Regions from separate parts of the Duganella sp. Root198D2 genome, predicted to be linked through region 3. Evidence: predicted binding sites of a transcription regulator. Region 3 holds the regulator's gene; each other region holds the start of a gene.
What was found. Region 3 encodes sigma-54, which starts transcription at its own class of promoters, with help from an activator protein. Its sites were predicted from a motif close to TGGCANGNAANCTGCTTT; they were not measured.
Positions count from the first base shown of each region.

Region 1 (5,808 bases), on a different contig from region 3:
ACATGATGGCGCCCGAGCGCCCGTTGCGGCTCGACCTGCCGGCGCGCATGGATGCGCGGGGCGATGCCGACCTGCTGCGGCAGGTGCTGCAAAACCTGGTCAGCAACGCGGTCAAGTACGGCGTGCCGGAGGGCTGGATCGCCATCGCCGCCCGCCGCACCGGCACCGGCTGGCAAATCGACGTGGCCAACGCTTCGGCCGGCATCGCCTTCGAACAGCGCGACCGGCTGTTCGACCGCTTCTACCGCGCCGGCCATGCCTATGACCGCCGCGTGGCGGGCGTGGGACTGGGCCTGGCGCTGGCGCGCGAAATCGCCCGCGCCCATGGCGGCGAACTGCGCCTGTCCGACTGCACGCCAGCCCAGCTCACCTTCAGCCTGTCCCTGCCGGCAGGCGCAAGCGACAACTGACTAGCAATTCAGGCATATCAAGCTCCCAAGAAATATAACCGTCCGGAAACGCTAAACACCTCTCGTTCATAGAGCGGGCGCCGGCGCGCACCTGCCCTGCGCACGCTTGCATGAGCTGCCGTTGCGATAGCAAGCTGAACTTGTCATTATTTATTTACGAAAAGACCACAAATTCTGACAAGTTATGCTGGGAGGGACTATGCAGTACAAGCAGGTCGAACGGGTCGACACTGCGCTCGATGCCACACGCGCCGACGACCCTTTTCGCGATGACCGCTTGCTGGCGGAGATGCAGGACATCGTCACCGGGGAGAACACCTTCGGAATCAGATTAGTCGACACGCCCGAAGGGCGTAGCCAGGCGAGCATGCTGATTCACAAGATGTACGCCTGGCGTGGCCTGGAAGGCACCCATGCACTCACCGACGACCCGAACCGCGTCACGCTCATGGCGCACAGCCGCGACGAAGCAGTCGGCACGCTGACCCTCGGGCTGGACAGCCCGTCCGGCATCCTGGCCGACCAGCTGTTCGGCGCCGAAATCGACGCCTTCCGGGCGCGCGGCAAACGCGTCTGCGAATTCATCAAACTGGCCTTCGACATGGGGCCAAAATCGAAGAGCTACCTGGCGGCACTGATCCACCTGGCCGTCATGTATGCCTACGATATCCACCGCTTCGACGTCCTGTTCATCGAAGTCACGCCGCGCCATCGCCAGTTCTACCAGCGCATGCTTGGCTTCCGCCAGCTCGGCGAAGAGGTGGTCAATCCGCGCGTCAACGTGCGCGGGGTGCTGATGCACATCGAACTGTCGTACATGAAGGAGCAGATCCGCCGCTTCGGCGGGCAGCCCGATTCCGACGAACGTTCTTTCTATCCGCTGTTCTTCTCGCAGCATGAAGAAGCGGGAATCATCCATCGGCTGCGGGAACAGGAATAAGCCATGGCTGAATCCAACACCGAACGCCGCTTCGACTATGCGCAAGCGTTCTCGCGCAATATCGGCTGGGTTACCGGGGCAGAGCAGGAAGCGCTGCGCAACAAATGCGTGGCGATTGCCGGCGCCGGCGGCGTGGGCGGCGTGCACCTGCTGACGCTGGCGCGCATGGGCGTGGGCGCTTTCCACCTGGCCGACTTCGATACCTTCGACATCCCCAACTTCAACCGCCAGGCCGGCGCCTTCATGTCGACGCTGGGCCAGCCCAAGGTTGACGTGATGGCACGCATGGCGCGCGACATCAACCCCGAAGTGAAGATCCGCACCTTCCCGCAAGGGGTCAACCAGGGCAACCTGCGCGACTTCCTGCAAGGTGCCGACGTGTACGTCGACGGGCTGGACTTTTTCGCCTTCGAGGCGCGCAAGCAGACCTATGCCATGTGCGAGGCGCTGGGCGTGCCGGCCACCTGTGCGGCGCCGCTGGGCATGAGCGTGGCCGGCCTGAACTTCGTGCCCGGCGGGATGAGCTTCGAAGAATACTTCGGCTGGGGCGACTTGCCGGAGCTCGATATGGCAATCCGCTTCCTGGTCGGACTGGCGCCGACCGCCCTGCACCGCAGCTACCTGGTACCCGGCGGTATCAACCTGGCGGAACGGCGCGGCGCCTCGACCTCGATGGCCTGCCAGCTGTGCTCAGGCGTGGCGGCCACCCAGGCCATCAAGATGATGCTCAAGCGCGGCAAGCTGCTGGCCGCACCGCATGGCTTCCAGTACGACGCCTATCGCGACAAGTTCGTCCATACCTGGCGCCCGGGCGGCAATCGCCACCCCTTGAACTGGCTGGCGATCCAATTAGCCAAGCGCAAATTCTCGGCAATGCTGGCTGAGCAATCAAAATAAATATGGATTAATTTTAAATTAATACTCACGCTGCCCGCGACATAAAAAGTCACACAAAATATCAAACCATGCGAATGCTCACCAAATATATCACCCAAGTCGTTGAATTTGCTACTTAATTTTGAGAAGCTACATGTCGGAATATTTTACAGAACGGGCCGAGCAACGCAAACAACATGGTTTGAAAGTTAATACTAAGCGTTTGTTTTTTGGCGGTATTTTAAATGTGGCATACGGATTGCTTTGGATAAGGATCATGGCCTGATCAAATTTAATGCTCAGTCATCCCAAAACTGGTGCTCTATCCTCTCAACGGAGAAATGTAATGAAGATTCTCACACCTAGCGTTCGCGGCCTCGCCGCCAGCATGCTGCTTGCGTTTGGCGCGCTGGCGACCGGCAGCGCAGCCGCTGCACCTTCTTTCCAGGTGAACCCAACCGGACTGGCACCTGCTGGCAATATCTTCACGGCCGACGCCCTCAACGGCGTTTCGTCTGCGCGCGTCGCCTATACGGGCGTGGGCAACAACTACGTGTCCAACGGCTACATCGTCTTCAGCGGCTTTTCCCTGAATTCGAACAATGTCTCGACCGCCGATACCCGCGTCAACTTCGACTACGGCTTGTACGCCACCTTCCACCAGGACTTCACTTGCAGCGGGATTCTTGGCCCGGGCGTATCCTGCACCCCGACCGCCCTGTCGCTGCAGCTGTGGGCCGATGTCGGCAACGACAATACCTATAACCAGGCGGTGGTCGGCACCGATCCTTCGGTGAACTTCGCCGGCGCACAAACCCAGCTGGCCTGGTCCGACTTCGCCTACAACGGCGTGGGCGGCATCGACAACCTCGGCGGCGTGTTCCAGAACGTCACCATGAGCTGGTTCCTGACCGCGGAAGGCAAGGACTACTTCTTTGACCCGGATCCGTTCTACAGCGCATCGTTTGCGGCGTTCAACAACACCACGCAAGGCGTCGATTGCGATACCGTCGACTGCACCAACGCCCTCGACATTGCCATCACCCAGGAAGGCGGCATCCTCGATTTCGTCGCCCCCGTCCCTGAACCGGGCGTGCTGGGCCTGCTCGGCATCGGCCTGCTCGGCATGGCTGGCGTGTATCGCCGCAAACAGCGTTAATCTCCACGCATGACGAAAATGGGACCGGCAACGGTCCCATTTTCATTTCCAGCCCCCGCTTTTGCCCCCTCTCCGCCCCTCGCGCGCCACGACATTGCCTCCTTGGCATGATTGCCATCAATTCAACGCTTGATCAAACGCAAAGAAATTCCCTTGAAAAGGGAAAGTGTCGTCCCTATAATTGTTGGCACTCGTTAGCCGAGAGTGCTAACAACTGTCAATAAACCGAGTAAAAGGAGTTTTGTATGAACCTTCGCCCTTTGCATGACCGCGTCATCGTCAAACGCCTGGACCAGGAAACCAAGACCGCGTCCGGCCTGATCATCCCTGATGCAGCTGCTGAGAAACCAGACCAGGGTGAAGTGCTGGCAGTTGGCAACGGCAAAGTTGCTGACAACGGCACCGTGCGTGCTCTGGAAGTGAAAGTGGGCGACCGCGTTCTGTTCGGCAAATACGCCGGCCAAGCCGTTAAAGTTGACGGCCAGGAACTGCTGGTAATGCGCGAAGAAGACATCATGGCCGTGGTACAGAAGTAATCACAGCCCCCCCTAGATAGACAGAATTCAGGAGAAAACAAACATGGCAGCTAAAGAAGTCATTTTCGGCGATTCCGCCCGTGCCAAGATGGTCGAAGGCGTGAACATCCTCGCCAACGCAGTTAAAGTCACCCTGGGCCCTAAAGGCCGCAACGTGGTGCTGGAGCGCTCCTTCGGCGCCCCGACCGTCACCAAGGACGGCGTGTCGGTCGCTAAAGAGATCGAACTGAAAGACAAGCTGATGAACATGGGCGCGCAGATGGTCAAGGAAGTTGCTTCCAAGACCTCCGACAACGCCGGTGACGGTACCACCACCGCAACCGTGCTGGCCCAGGCCATCGTGCGCGAAGGCATGAAATACGTTGCCGCCGGCATGAACCCAATGGACCTGAAGCGCGGCATCGACAAGGCAGTTGCTGCCACCGTCGAACAGCTGAAGTCCATGTCCAAGCCAACCACCACCTCCAAGGAAATCGCCCAGGTTGGCGCGATCTCCGCCAACTCCGAAACCTCGATCGGCGACCGTATCGCTGAAGCGATGGAAAAAGTGGGCAAGGAAGGCGTCATCACCGTGGAAGACGGCAAGTCCCTGCACGACGAGCTGGACATCGTGGAAGGCATGCAGTTCGACCGCGGCTACCTGTCCCCATACTTCATCAATAACCAAGAGAAGCAAGTTGCCGTACTGGAGAACCCATTCGTTCTGCTATGCGACAAGAAGATCGCCAACATCCGCGACCTGCTGCCGGTACTGGAGCAAGTAGCGAAAGCCGGCCGTCCACTGCTGATCATCGCTGAAGACATCGAAGGCGAAGCACTGGCGACCCTGGTGGTCAACAACATCCGCGGCATCCTGAAGACCTGCGCAGTGAAAGCTCCTGGCTTCGGCGACCGTCGCAAGGCAATGCTGGAAGACATCGCCATCCTGACCGGCGGCCAGGTTGTTGCTGAAGAAGTCGGCCTGACCCTGGAAAAAGCCACCCTGGCAGAACTGGGCCAAGCCAAGCGTATCGAAGTGGGCAAGGAAAACACCATCGTCATCGACGGCGCAGGCGAAGCCTCCGCGATCGAAGGCCGCGTGGCACAGATCCGCACCCAGATCGAAGGCGCGACCTCCGACTACGACCGCGAAAAACTGCAAGAGCGCGTGGCCAAGCTGGCCGGCGGTGTTGCCGTGATCAAGGTTGGCGCAGCCACCGAAGTCGAAATGAAAGAGAAGAAGGCACGCGTTGAAGACGCACTGCACGCAACCCGCGCAGCTGTGGAAGAAGGCATTGTTCCAGGCGGCGGCGTAGCCCTGCTGCGTGCCCGCGCCAACCTGAACGTGAAAGGCGACAACGCCGACCAGGAAGCAGGTATCAAGATCGTCCTGCGCGCAATGGAAGAGCCACTGCGCATGATCGTCACCAACGCCGGCGAAGAAGCTTCGGTGGTTGTAAACGCAGTGCTGGCTGGTTCCGGCAACTACGGCTACAACGCTGCCAACGGCACCTACGGCGACATGGTTGAAATGGGCGTCCTGGACCCAGCCAAGGTAACTCGTTCCGCACTGCAGAACGCAGCTTCCATCGCTGGCCTGATGCTGACCACCGACTGCATGGTTGCTGAAGTCACGGAAGACAAGCCAGCCGGCGGCATGGGCGGTATGGGTGGCATGGGCGGCATGGGTGGCATGGACGGCATGATGTAATCAGCCGGCTCACCGAGCTCACAAAAAAGCCCACTTGCCAGAACGCGGCCCAGCCCGCGCTCTGTGCGGGTGGGCTTTTTTCATTTCCTGTTCTTGTACCTCTGATCGCGAGTCTCCCAGTTGGGCTTGTGGGCACTTGGGGCGCTAGCCGTATCTGGCCACTGCCTTTGCCATGACAATCGCAACCATTGCATACG
Region 1 is NZ_LMIC01000015.1:61,034-66,841, forward strand. It holds gene ASE26_RS15755 (cell wall metabolism sensor histidine kinase WalK) at 1-410, shown strand, start outside; gene ASE26_RS15760 (N-acetyltransferase) at 610-1,350, shown strand; gene ASE26_RS15765 (ThiF family adenylyltransferase) at 1,354-2,247, shown strand; gene pepA (flocculation-associated PEP-CTERM protein PepA) at 2,573-3,385, shown strand; gene groES (co-chaperone GroES) at 3,631-3,921, shown strand; gene groL (chaperonin GroEL) at 3,965-5,611, shown strand.
Region 1: a site for sigma-54 is predicted at 2,475-2,492, ahead of pepA (flocculation-associated PEP-CTERM protein PepA). Genes of this name have one in related genera too.

Region 2 (5,808 bases), on a different contig from region 3:
GCAGCGCGCCCTGCGCCGGTTCCGGCACCGGCGACAACAGGAAAGTCGCCCCCTGATCCCATTCGTTGCCGCCGCCGGCAAGGACCTGGCCCCTGGCGTTGATGTCCCAGGCCCTTTCCAGGAACCAGCCGGCATATTGTTCCTCGTTCCACAGGTGGTCCAGCACGTATGGCCGGTCCTGGTACCACAGCATGGCGCGTTCATAGGCACTCTCGCCCACCACGCTGCCGGCGTCGTTGATATCGAAGGCATAGCGCGGCCACAGCTGCTGGAGTTCCCGTTCGGTACCGCGCACCAGGAACGTGTGGGCGTAGCCATTTTCCTGGTAGCCTGCCCGCCGGCCCTCGTTGTTCAGCGCACTGGCGTAAAAGTCGTAAGGCGTGCGGTCGTCGCCGAAGACGCCGTCGCGCCAGCTCCTGACGCCGAATTCGTCGGTACGGCTGCCAAGCACCATTCCCACATCATTGATGATGGTCGGCCCGTAGTCGTCAAACAATTGCGCAGCCCTGCCATCCCCCCACTGGATGAAGCCGACTGCCCCGGTCCCGTTAGCGTGCGCCTCGTGGTTATAGCCGACAATGTCGCCACGGTTGTTGATGCCGGCAGCGACGCCGCCCGAGCCGGCGCTTTGAACCAGCTCCATTGCGCCACCGTTGCGCCACATGAGCGCTTGCGGTTTCGCAAACCCGGGCACGATGCCATTCCCGATCACCGTTTCCTGGCTATTGAATCCTGTGATGCTCAAATCGGCTCCCCTGTCCCGGTATTGGACGCGCCGGCCATATAGCCGATGATGTCGCCGCGGTTGTTGATGCCCTCGGTGTAGCCACCGAGGCCACTGAAGGGCAAGCGCTCTACTGAGCCACCATTGCGCCATACCACTGGCTGCGGCAGGCTGTAGCCCGGGATCAGCGCATTGCCAACCACCGTTCCCTGGTTGTTGAAGCCAGTGATGGTGACTTCGCTGGCGGTGCCAGGCAGGTGCAGTATGGAACCATCCGGATACCAGATGGCAGGCTTGCCATCCTGGCCGATGCCGGCGACCTGGCCCAGGTCATTCAGTACCTGCGGCCCCGCGCGCCAGCTCAAATCGTGCGCATCGGCGCGATAGTCTTGCGCGTTACAGCGCGATGCTAGCCGCGGCGCTGGTGAGCTGGCGATAGCGGCCGGGCGGTGCGCCGACTGCTGCGCTGAAGCGGTGGGTGAAGTGGCTCAGGTCGGCATAGCCGCAAGCCTCCGCGACCTGCTGCAAAGGCAGGCGGCCCGCACGCAGCAGCCCGCGCGCACGCTCGATGCGGCACGCCGCGATCCAGGTGGATGGCGGCATGCCGAAGCTGATGCGGAACATGCGGGCCAGGTGGAATTCCGACATGCAGGCGAGCTGCGCCAACATGCCCAGGGTGATGTTCTGGTCGAGGTGGGCTTCAATGTATTCGTGCAGCCGGCGCCGCACCAGCGGTGCCAGGCCGCCGCGCAGGCGCAGGCCGGGCCTGCTCATCGACTGCGCGTGCAGCAGTTCGCTCAGGGCTTGGTGCGTGATTTCGTTGGCGCGCAGCAGTTGGTCGGCGTCCTCCCACGGCTGCTGCAGCAGGTCGCCGCACAGCTGCACCAGGCGCTGGTTTTCGAAATAGGTGCGATCCTGCAGCGTCAGTTCGCGCGGCTCGCGGTCCAGTTCAGCCACAGCGCGCTGCGTGAAATGCTCCGGCATGAAATAGACGTGCAGCATGCGCAGCTGGCCGCGCACTACCCACTCCGACTCATGCCAGTCCGGCAGTGAGCACAGGCGCTGCGGCGCACCGTACTGCCCCGGCAAGCCTTCGCGTTCCACGCTGTAGCCGCCGCCCAGGTAGCAGGACAAGGTATGGTGGCCTGGCTGGCGGTATTCCGTGAACGCCTCCTCCGTGCTGCGATGCCAGACCGCTGCCGCCAACCCGTCGCCGAGCCAGGCAAAACGCTCCAGCGTCGCATCGGTGCCGGACATGGTGCGGAACACCGCGTGCGACATCGCATCACCCGGCTCCGCCGCCAATGCCGCGCGCGCCGCCGCCCCCACGCGCTTGCGTGGAACGGCATCATCAGATTGTCCAGTCAGAGGCTTCACGCCGAAAAGTCTAGCACGGGCACTCCCGCCCTGCCGGGCACCCCTTCGATATGCGCAAGATCAGACAAAGCCCTGTCGGGAAAATTTACAGCGACCTTAAACCCGGCTACCCCTTATCCATAAGAATCAGTGACTTGCAGGCATGGGGTATAAAAATTGCTTATTGCTTTTGAAGCAATACTGCCAACAAGACTACTACTCTGAAAGGAAATATCGATGAAAAAGCTCGCTTGCCTTGCAGCCCTGTCAGTCGCCTTCGCCACAGCCCAGGCAGGCCCGATCCAGCTGGACCTGACCAGCGGCATCTTCGCCAACAACAACGGCTCGGTCGTTGTCGACACCTACACTGAAGATGGTTTCCGCCTGCGTACAGTGCGCGCCGGCGACCATTTCGATCCGGCGTTTATCGGCGACATCGGCATCCACAACGGCTTCCAGAATGCCGACGACGTGAGCTGGGTCATCGACTTCTTCGGCGCCAGCTTCAACCTGGTCAACATCAATATCGCCGGTTACGTCGATGGCGCATCGTCGATCACTGTGACCGGCTCCAACGGCGCCACGCAAATCTTGTCCGGACTCGGTACCCTGGCGCTCGCCGGCATGGGTAACGTGATATCGGTCGTCTTCAATATCGGCCAGGACGGCGGCACGCAGGGCTTTGGCTTCTCCGAGATCAACGTCGATACCACGCCAGTGCAGCAATTGCCGGTACCGGGCTCGCTGGCGCTGCTTGGCCTTGGCCTGTCGGCACTGGGCATTTCACGCCGCCGCACGGCGAAGTAGTCGGCAAATTGCCAGTGTCCGCCACGGTACACTGGCAGTTTTTACGAGCCAGCGTCGTCCATGTTCCGTTTTTTCCTGCCCGTCGTCTTGTTTTTCCCGGCGTCGGCCTTTGCCACCGACAGCCAGCGGCAAGTACCAGCAATGTCGGCGCCGCAGTTCGACAGCCTTGTCGCGGCACTGGAATCGGGCCAAATTGACCGCACACAATTGGCTGCGCTCTCTCAGGTTGGCAGCGGCAATATCACGCGCCTGACCGCGCGGACTGGCTTGCCTTACATGACGCCAAGCGCGGATGAGGATTACTTCTCGTTCGGTGCCGATTCGGGTAAAAAGCATTACATCGTCTGGTTCACCGTCACCCCTCGCCTGCCGCAGGACGCCGAAACGCCCGGCCTGGCCGCCATTCTGGCCAATCGCAGGGTCACCCAATACCATGTGATCGCCTTAATTGAGGGCAGGAAGGAAAGCAATCTGGTCGCGAGCCGCCTGCGCGACGCGGATAGCAGCAAGATCAGACAACCAGGCCAGCGCGATTGACGGCATGCTGGGGGCACTATGAATATTGCCCTCTACCTCACCACGGTGCTCATCTGGGGCACCACCTGGATCGCGATCAAATTCCAGCTCGGCGTCGTCGCTGCGCCGGTGTCGATCGCTTATCGTTTCTGGATCGCGGCGCTGGTGCTGATGCTGATCCTGCTCGTGCGCAGGCAGCAGATCCTGCCGCCGCGCTCAGCGTGGCGCTACCTGGTCGCGCAAGGACTGGCTCTGTTCTGCTGCAATTTCCTGTGCTTCTACTACGCCACAACGTGGGTGCCGAGCGGGCTGGTGGCGGTGGTGTTCTCCACCGCGCCGATCTGGAATGCGATCAACGGACGCCTGTTCATGAAGCGTCCAATCCGGCCGCAAGTACTGGGCGGTGCGGTACTTGGACTGGCAGGCATCGTGATGCTGTTCCTGCCTTCCATGCGCGGCCACTGGAACGACAGCGGCATGCTGGCCGGCCTCGGACTGGCCCTGCTTGGCACGCTGTGCTTCTCGACCGGCAACCTGCTCTCCAGCCGCATGCAGGCGCTGGGCATGCAGCCCTGGCTGACCAACACCTGGGCCATGCTGATCGGCGCCACCATCCTGACGATAGGCGCACTGGTCCTCGGCATGCCGTTCAACTTCGACCCAAGCCCGCGCTATGTCGGCGCTTTGCTCTACCTGGCCGTGCCGGGCTCGGTGATCGCCTTTACGGCTTACCTGCTGCTGGTGGGGAGGATCGGGCCGGACCGCGCGGCATACTGCACGGTACTGTTCCCGGTGGTGGCGCTGACGGTGTCCACCTTCTTTGAAGGCTACCAGTGGAGCAGCATGGCGCTGGCCGGGCTGCTGCTGGTGATCGGCGGGAATTTGCTGGCCTTCATGCCGGCGCGGGCCAAGGCCCAGGCGCCGGCGACTGCCTAGCTTACTTCTTGGTGAACACCAGGTCCCAAACGCCGTGGCCCAGTTTCAGGCCACGGTTTTCGAACTTGGTCAGCGGGCGGTATGCCGGCTGCGGCGCGTAGCCTTCAGCCGTGTTCTGCAGCGCCGGCTCGGCGCCCAGCACTTCCAGCATCTGCACCGCATAGTCTTCCCAGTCGGTTGCCAGGTGGATGTAGCCGCCCGGCGCCAGGTGCTCGCACAGGGTCTTTACAAACGCGGGCTGGATCAGGCGGCGCTTGTTGTGGCGCGCCTTATGCCATGGATCCGGGAAGTAGATATGCACGCCCGCCAGCGAACCGGCCGGGATCATATCGCGCAGGACCTCCACGGCGTCATGCTGGATCACGCGCAGGTTGGGGATGCCTTCGTCGCCGATCATCTTCAGCAGGCTGCCTACGCCAGGGGTATGCACTTCGACACCGATGAAGTCCTTCTCCGGCATGACCTTGGCGATGTGGGCGGTGGTGCCGCCCATGCCGAAGCCGATCTCCAGGATCACCGGCGCCTTGCGGCCGAAAGCCTTTTCGTAATCCAGTGCTTCCTTCGTGTGCTCAATCAGGAATTGCGGGCCGAACTCCTTCAGTCCACGTTCCTGGCCGGTGGACAGGCGGCCAGCACGCGTAACGAAGCTGCGGATGCGGTGTTCGGTCGGGTCATAGAGCATTTTGCCCTTTGGCGTGGATTCGGAAGACATGGCTGAACGTGCAAGGAAAAGGGGCGATTATACCATTCCGGTTTTATCGCCCGGCCTGCGATAATAGCGGGTCTTGTCCCTTAGGAAGCCCCTCAAATGGCCCTCGCACTGAATATCCTGATCATCGTCCTGGCACTGGTAACGCTGTACTTCCTGCTGAAGGGCGGCCCGAAAGCCACGCCGGCGCCGGCGGGCAAGCCGGCGGGCGGCTCCTACACCCCGCTGCCGCAGGGCGAACCGGTGCACCACTGGAGCGACGAAGGCCGCTTCCAGCTTGAAGTGCTGGGTGAATCGCGCTACTCCGACACCATCCGCACCCTGGCCGGCGAGCATGGCGAAGCCGCTGCCGAGGCCCGCCACAAGGCGCTGCTGCTGGCGGACGACAATAATCCCTACGAAGACAAGGCGGTCGCCGTCTTCCTCAACAACGAAATGGTTGGCTACCTGGCGCCGAAAGACGCTGCAGCTTTCCGCACCATGCTGGCGCGCCAGGAGATCAGCGGCCAGCTCACGTCGACCGACGCCGTCATCCGCGGCGGCCAGGTGTACGAAGGTAAGCGCCTGGCCCACGCCGTGTGGCTCGATGTTAACTTGTCGTAAACGCCCCACGCACAATTGAGTTTTTGGCATCCTTATGCCATATTGCGGCTTTATATTTTTGATAATTCCGCAAAGGATGTCCATGAAGACCAAATTCGCCTTGCTGCTGCCAGTCCTGCTGCTGGCCGCATGCGCCAAGAAGCATCCGCAACCTGAG
Region 2 is NZ_LMIC01000050.1:194,835-200,642, reverse strand. It holds gene ASE26_RS27820 (PEP-CTERM sorting domain-containing protein) at 1-745, opposite strand, end outside; gene ASE26_RS27815 (hypothetical protein) at 742-1,089, opposite strand; gene ASE26_RS27810 (helix-turn-helix domain-containing protein) at 1,121-2,005, opposite strand; gene ASE26_RS27805 (PEP-CTERM sorting domain-containing protein) at 2,318-2,887, shown strand; gene ASE26_RS27800 (hypothetical protein) at 2,948-3,424, shown strand; gene ASE26_RS27795 (DMT family transporter) at 3,443-4,339, shown strand; gene trmB (tRNA (guanosine(46)-N7)-methyltransferase TrmB) at 4,341-5,021, opposite strand; gene ASE26_RS27785 (hypothetical protein) at 5,148-5,651, shown strand; gene ASE26_RS27780 (hypothetical protein) at 5,734-5,808, shown strand, end outside.
Region 2: a site for sigma-54 is predicted at 2,247-2,264, ahead of ASE26_RS27805 (PEP-CTERM sorting domain-containing protein). Genes of this name have one in related genera too.

Region 3 (5,808 bases):
AAGACGCGGCGCGTGAAGGCGCTGTATTCCTCCATCGATTCCACCGTGACGATCAGGTGGAAGTCGAATTCGCCCGCCACCTCGTAGCAGGACATCACCTCGGGCTCGGAGCGCATGCGATGCTCGAACTGCTTGAGGATGTCGGTATTCTGCTTCTCCAGTTCGACCGACACGAACACCGTCAGCGGCCGCCCGGCCAATGCGCGGTCGACCAGCGCGACGGCCTTCACCAGCACGCCGTCGCTACGCAGCCTTTCGATGCGGCGCTGGCAGGTTGCGACCGATGAATGCACGCGCTCGGCGATCTCTCGCAGCGGCGTACTGGCATCCTCTTGCAGGATATTGAGGATGCTGCGGTCGATCCGGTCCAACTCCCTCATGCGAGATGCCGCAGGGGGTGCGCCCAGGCCGGCCAGCATGGCTCGAAGAAGCGCTCCACCATTGCGGGCGTAACTTCGGCCAGGGTCGCGGGATTCCACTTCGGCTGGTTGTCCTTGTCGATCACCAGCGCCCGCACGCCTTCGAAAATTTCGCCATGCTCGAAGTTGCGGCGCACCAGATTGCGTTCCATGCGCAAGCAGTCTGGCACCCCTAGCGCTGCACCGCGCTTCAGCAGTTCGTGGGTCACGCTCATCATCAGCGGCGAGCGCAGCTCCATTGCCTTCAGCGATTTCTGCGCGAATGGCGTACTGTCGCCGCGCAGCGATTGCATGATGGCCGGCACCGAGCCTGCCGAGAAATGCTTGTCGATCAAAGCGCGCTGCTCTTCCAGCTCGCTGTCGCCGGCGAAGGCGTTATGCGGGCCGGCATAAACGGCAATCGCGTCGCGCAGCGATTTGCCGGGCGTGGATTCGAGCAGCGCGGCCAGACCGGCCAGTTCCGTCTCCGGCACGAAGTAATCAGCCAGGTCGAGGTACAGCGCATCGGCAGCGCCGACCGTCAGGCCGGTGAGGCCCAGCCACATGCCAAGCTGCCCCGGCGCATGCGACAGGAAATGGCTGCCGCCTACATCCGGGAACAGGCCGATATTCACTTCCGGCATCGCCATCTTGGTGCGGCCGGTGACGATGCGCACGCCGCAGTCAGGCCCGCCCTGTGCGATGCCCATGCCGCCGCCCATCACCACACCGTCCATCAGCGCCACATATGGCTTGGGATAGAAATGGATTAAATGGTTTAGCGCATATTCTTCGGTGAAGAAGTCTTCCAGCAGTGCGCTGTCGCCTTGCGTGTTGGCGCGGCCGACGTCGTGGAAGAAGCGGATGTCGCCGCCCGCGCACAGCGCGCGCTCGCTGCTGCTGCGCAACACGACTGCCGCCACGGACGCATCGTCGCGCCACGCAAGCAGCGCCTGCGTCATCGCGCGCACCATGTCGAGGGAGAGTGAATTGAGGGCCTTCGGGCGGTCCAGCGTGATAAAGCCGGTACCGTTGGAGAGATGGGTGTGGACGTGTTCGCTCATGCAAATATTTTAACGCACACTGGCCGCAAAAAAGGGCGCCAATTGCGCCCTTTGGTGTGCTACACGGCCGCTCCTTTACACGGCGGTGGGTGGTGCTTCGTACGTATCCGGGAAATGCTTGATGGCCGCATGATTGTGGTTCTGCACGCGGTCTTTGTATTTCATGACCTGGCGATCCAGTTTATCAATCAGGGTGTCGATGGCGGCGTAGAGGTCTTGCGACAGGCTTTCGACGTACACGGTTTTGCCAGACATGCGCAGGTTGATTTCCGCTTTCTGGCGCTTCTCTTTCTCGGTGAGGTTATCTACAGTCAGGATGACAGCAATATCAATTACTTGATCGAAATGGCGCTTGACGCGTTCCAGCTTGTTCTGCACGTACTCGCGGATGGCTGGGGTCACTTCGACATGATGTCCACTGATGGTGAGATTCATACACACTCCTAAAGATGATGTCGCTCTCGAGTTCGTGCACGCCGAAACGCACAGAGGAACCCATGCACTGCACTACAAAGATTTGCGGAGGCTTACCGGAGGGATTTTCAACGCTTCTCGATATTTGGCAACAGTCCGTCGCGCAATCACCATGCCTTGTTCTCCCAGCATGTCCGCAATCTTACTGTCGGATAAAGGATTTTTCGGGTCTTCTGCTCCTGTCAATTGCACGATCAGTGCCCGTATCGCTGTCGAAGAAGCTTCACCCCCAGCTTCGGTCGCGACGTGGCTACCAAAGAAATATTTCAACTCAAACATGCCATGTGGGGTGAGCATATATTTTTGAGTTGTTACGCGAGAAATAGTGCTCTCGTGTAGTCCCAGTGTATCAGCAATTTCACGCAACACAAGGGGTCTCATGGCCACTGCGCCATGACTGAAAAAGTTCTTTTGTCTTTCTACTATCGCTTCCGCAACGCGCAGGATCGTGTCGAAACGCTGGCGCATATTCTTGATCAGCCACTTGGCTTCCTGCAGCTGGCCATTCATCTGCGATTCGCTCTTGCCTTGCTTGAGCAGGTTGGCGTACAGCGCGTTCACGCGCAGGCGCGGCACCACGTCGTTATTCAGTGTGACCAGCCAGCCGCTGCGGCCCTTCTTCACGATCACGTCCGGCACCACGTAGTCGGACTCGCCAGACGCGAATTCGGCACCCGGATGCGGGTTGCACTGGCGGATCACGCACTGTGCTTCACGCAAGTCTTCGTCGTCGCAGTCGAGGGCTTTCTTCAGCTTGGTGAACTCGCGCTGGGCGAACCAGGTCAGGTGCTTCTCGACGATGGTCAGCGCCATGCGGCGCGTCACCAGCGGCACGCCGGGCATGCGCTTGATCTGCAGCGCCAGGCATTCGGAGGCATTGCGTGCCGCGACGCCGGCGGGGTCGAAACTTTGCAGCAGCACCAGGCTGCAGCGCAGGTCGTCCAGCTCGATTTCCAGTTCGGGCGGCAGGCGCTCGTGGATTTCTTCCAGCGCTTCTTCCAGGTAGCCGTTGTCGTCCAGCGCGTCGATGATCAGTTCCATCAGCGCGCGGTCGCGCGGCTCCTGCACGGTGACGCGCATCTGCTCCAGCAGGTGTTCACGCAGGGTGCAGCCGGAAGCTTCCAGCTGCGGGCGGCTGTCTTCGTCGTCGGCGGATTTGCTGCCGGAGCTGGAGCTCCAGTCGCCGTCGTCGCTGCCGTTGCCGGCATTTTCGCTGTCGCCGCCTTCATAACCTTCGCCGTCGGCAGCGGCAGCCGGGGCGTCGCCGCCCTCGCCTTGCCCGCCTTCAGGGGCGGGCGCGGCGGGCGCTTCGGTGCCATTGCCGTTGCCCTGGCTGATGGCGCCATCGGCCAGCAGGCGTACCGAGTGGTCGAGCGGATCGTCGAGGCGCTCCAGCATGGGATTGTCGCCAAGCAGCTGTTCCAACTCCTGGTGCAGCTCCAGCGTGGACAGCTGCAGCAGGCGGATGGATTGTTGCAGCTGCGGCGTCAGCGCCAGGTGTTGCGAGGTTCGCAGTTGCAGTGTTTGTTTCATGGCCTCGCTTACATGCGGAAGTGTTCGCCGAGGTAGACACGGCGTACGGATTCGTTGGCAATGATGTCGTCCGGGCGGCCCGAAGCCAGCACGGCGCCTTGGTTGATGATGTAGGCGCGGTCGCAAATGCCGAGGGTCTCCCGCACATTATGGTCTGTGATCAGGACGCCGATATTGCGCTCCTTCAGGAAACGCACAATACGTTGGATTTCGATCACGGCGATCGGGTCGACGCCGGCAAACGGCTCGTCCAGCAGCACGAAGCGCGGGTTGGTCGCCAGGGCGCGGGCAATTTCCACGCGGCGGCGCTCGCCACCGGACAGGGACAAGGCCGGGTTTTCGCGCAGCTTCTCGATCTGCAAGTCAGCCAGCAGCGCTTCCAGGCGCTGGTTGATCTCGGCCTTGGGCAGCGGCTTGCCGTCGACCTTCTGGATTTCCAGTACGGCACGGATATTTTCCTCCACCGTCATCTTGCGGAAAACCGAAGCTTCCTGCGGCAGGTAGGACAGGCCCAGCGTGGCGCGTTTGTGGATCGGCAGGCTCGATACGTCGGTGCCGCCGATATCGATGGTGCCGGCATCGGAGGCCACCAGGCCCACGATCATGTAGAACGACGTGGTCTTGCCGGCGCCATTAGGGCCGAGCAGCCCCACCACTTCGCCGCAATCGACTTGCAGCGAAACGTCGTGCACCACCTGGCGCTTGCCATAGGTTTTCTGGAGGCCGCGCACGACCAGCGTGCTGGCGCAGGTATTTGCTTGCATGCTTACTTCTTCTCCGCTGGCGGGGTGGTTGGCTGAGCCGCTGGCGGCGTTGCCGGCGGTTCGGTGCGGGTCGGCTGGATCACCATGGTGCCGCGGCCGCCGCCCGGCTTGCTCTCGCCGCTCGCGGTATTGCGCACGCTGAAGAACTCCTTGCGGCTGTCGTAGGAGATGAACTCGCCCTGCACTTCATCGTTCTGCTTGCCGCCTTCCAGGCGGCGGATGGTGGCCTTGTTGAACATCTTCACCAGCTCAACCTGTTCTTCGTATTCGATACGGTCGGCATCGCCTTCCACCCACTGGTCGCCGGCACCGTCGCGCTTCTGGCGGAAGGTGGCTTTCTTGCCGTCGCCGAACAGGGTCACCTGCTGGTAGCCTTCCGGCGTCTGCTTGACGTAGGCGCGCTCCGCCGTCATGGTCAGCGTGCCGCGCGTCAGCTTGACGCCGCCCAGCAGGATGGTGACCTGCTTGACGTCGTCGATATCCATCGAGCCATAGCTGATATTGGTCGGCTTGTAAGAGTCGGCTTTCTCGGCCAGCGCCGGAGCCGCGACTCCCAGCAGCAATGCTGCCGACAAGAGTAGTCGTTTCATAGTCATTCCTCAGTTATTGGTCTGCAGCCCTGGGGGGAAGCTGCAGCGTGCCATTGCCGGCCAGATGCATTTCGCGCGTCGCATTGTTGGCGCGCATGCTGTTGGCCGAGGCGGTGGTATTCCCCAGGCGCAGCTTCACCGGCTGGTCGGTTTCCATGCGGTCTTCGTCCGGGAAGATCACCAGCTTGTCCGATTCCAGGTGCAGCAGTTGCGCGTCCGGCGCGGCGGCGCGGTCGATGGTGACGTTGCCGTTCAGGGTGACGCGGCTGTTGGCGTCTTCCACGCGCGCCGTTTTTGCCACGATCTCCATTGGCGGCTTCCCGCCGGCCAGGCTGCGCACACGCGGGTTGTCGACCTCGGACGAATCGTCGATCGGGCGATGCGTCAGCTTGTCGCCGGCGATGATATAGCTCGGCTTGCCATCTTTCGACATGCGCACGAAAGAGAAGTTATGGATGATGTAGTCCGGCTCGTTCAAACGTTTATCGGCCTGCATCTGTTCGTCCGCACGGTTCAGCAACTCGAGCAGGTAGAAGCTGCCGAGCGCCGCCAGCAGCACGAAAATCATGCCGAGCGAAAGGCGGAAGCGGTGGGCGATCCTCTGGTTACGCATTGCCGGCTCCCTTACACCAGGAACTGCGCCATCACGCGGTCATAGCTGCCCGTTGCACGCAGCACGAATTCGCAGGCCTCGCGCACCGCGCCGCGGCCACCCGCAGCTTCAGTGATGTAGTGGGACCGCTGCTGCGCTTCCTGGCGGCCATTCGGCACGCTGACTGCGAAGCCTACGCGGCTCAACAGCGGCAAGTCGACCACGTCGTCGCCGATGAAGGCGACCTGTTCTTCGGCCAGGGCCAGTTCGGCCAACAGGGCCTTGAACGGTGTCAGTTTGTCGTGGCCGCCCTGGTGCACGTAATCGATGCCCAGGTCCTTGGCGCGCGCCAGCACGATCGGCGTGCGCCGCGCGCTGATGATTGCGGTCTTG
Region 3 is NZ_LMIC01000049.1:91,468-97,275, reverse strand. It holds gene ASE26_RS25905 (Lrp/AsnC family transcriptional regulator) at 1-380, opposite strand, end outside; gene ASE26_RS25900 (enoyl-CoA hydratase/isomerase family protein) at 377-1,462, opposite strand; gene hpf (ribosome hibernation-promoting factor, HPF/YfiA family) at 1,538-1,897, opposite strand; gene ASE26_RS25890 (RNA polymerase factor sigma-54) at 1,970-3,469, opposite strand; gene lptB (LPS export ABC transporter ATP-binding protein) at 3,478-4,233, opposite strand; gene lptA (lipopolysaccharide transport periplasmic protein LptA) at 4,236-4,823, opposite strand; gene lptC (LPS export ABC transporter periplasmic protein LptC) at 4,837-5,436, opposite strand; gene ASE26_RS25870 (HAD family hydrolase) at 5,448-5,808, opposite strand, start outside.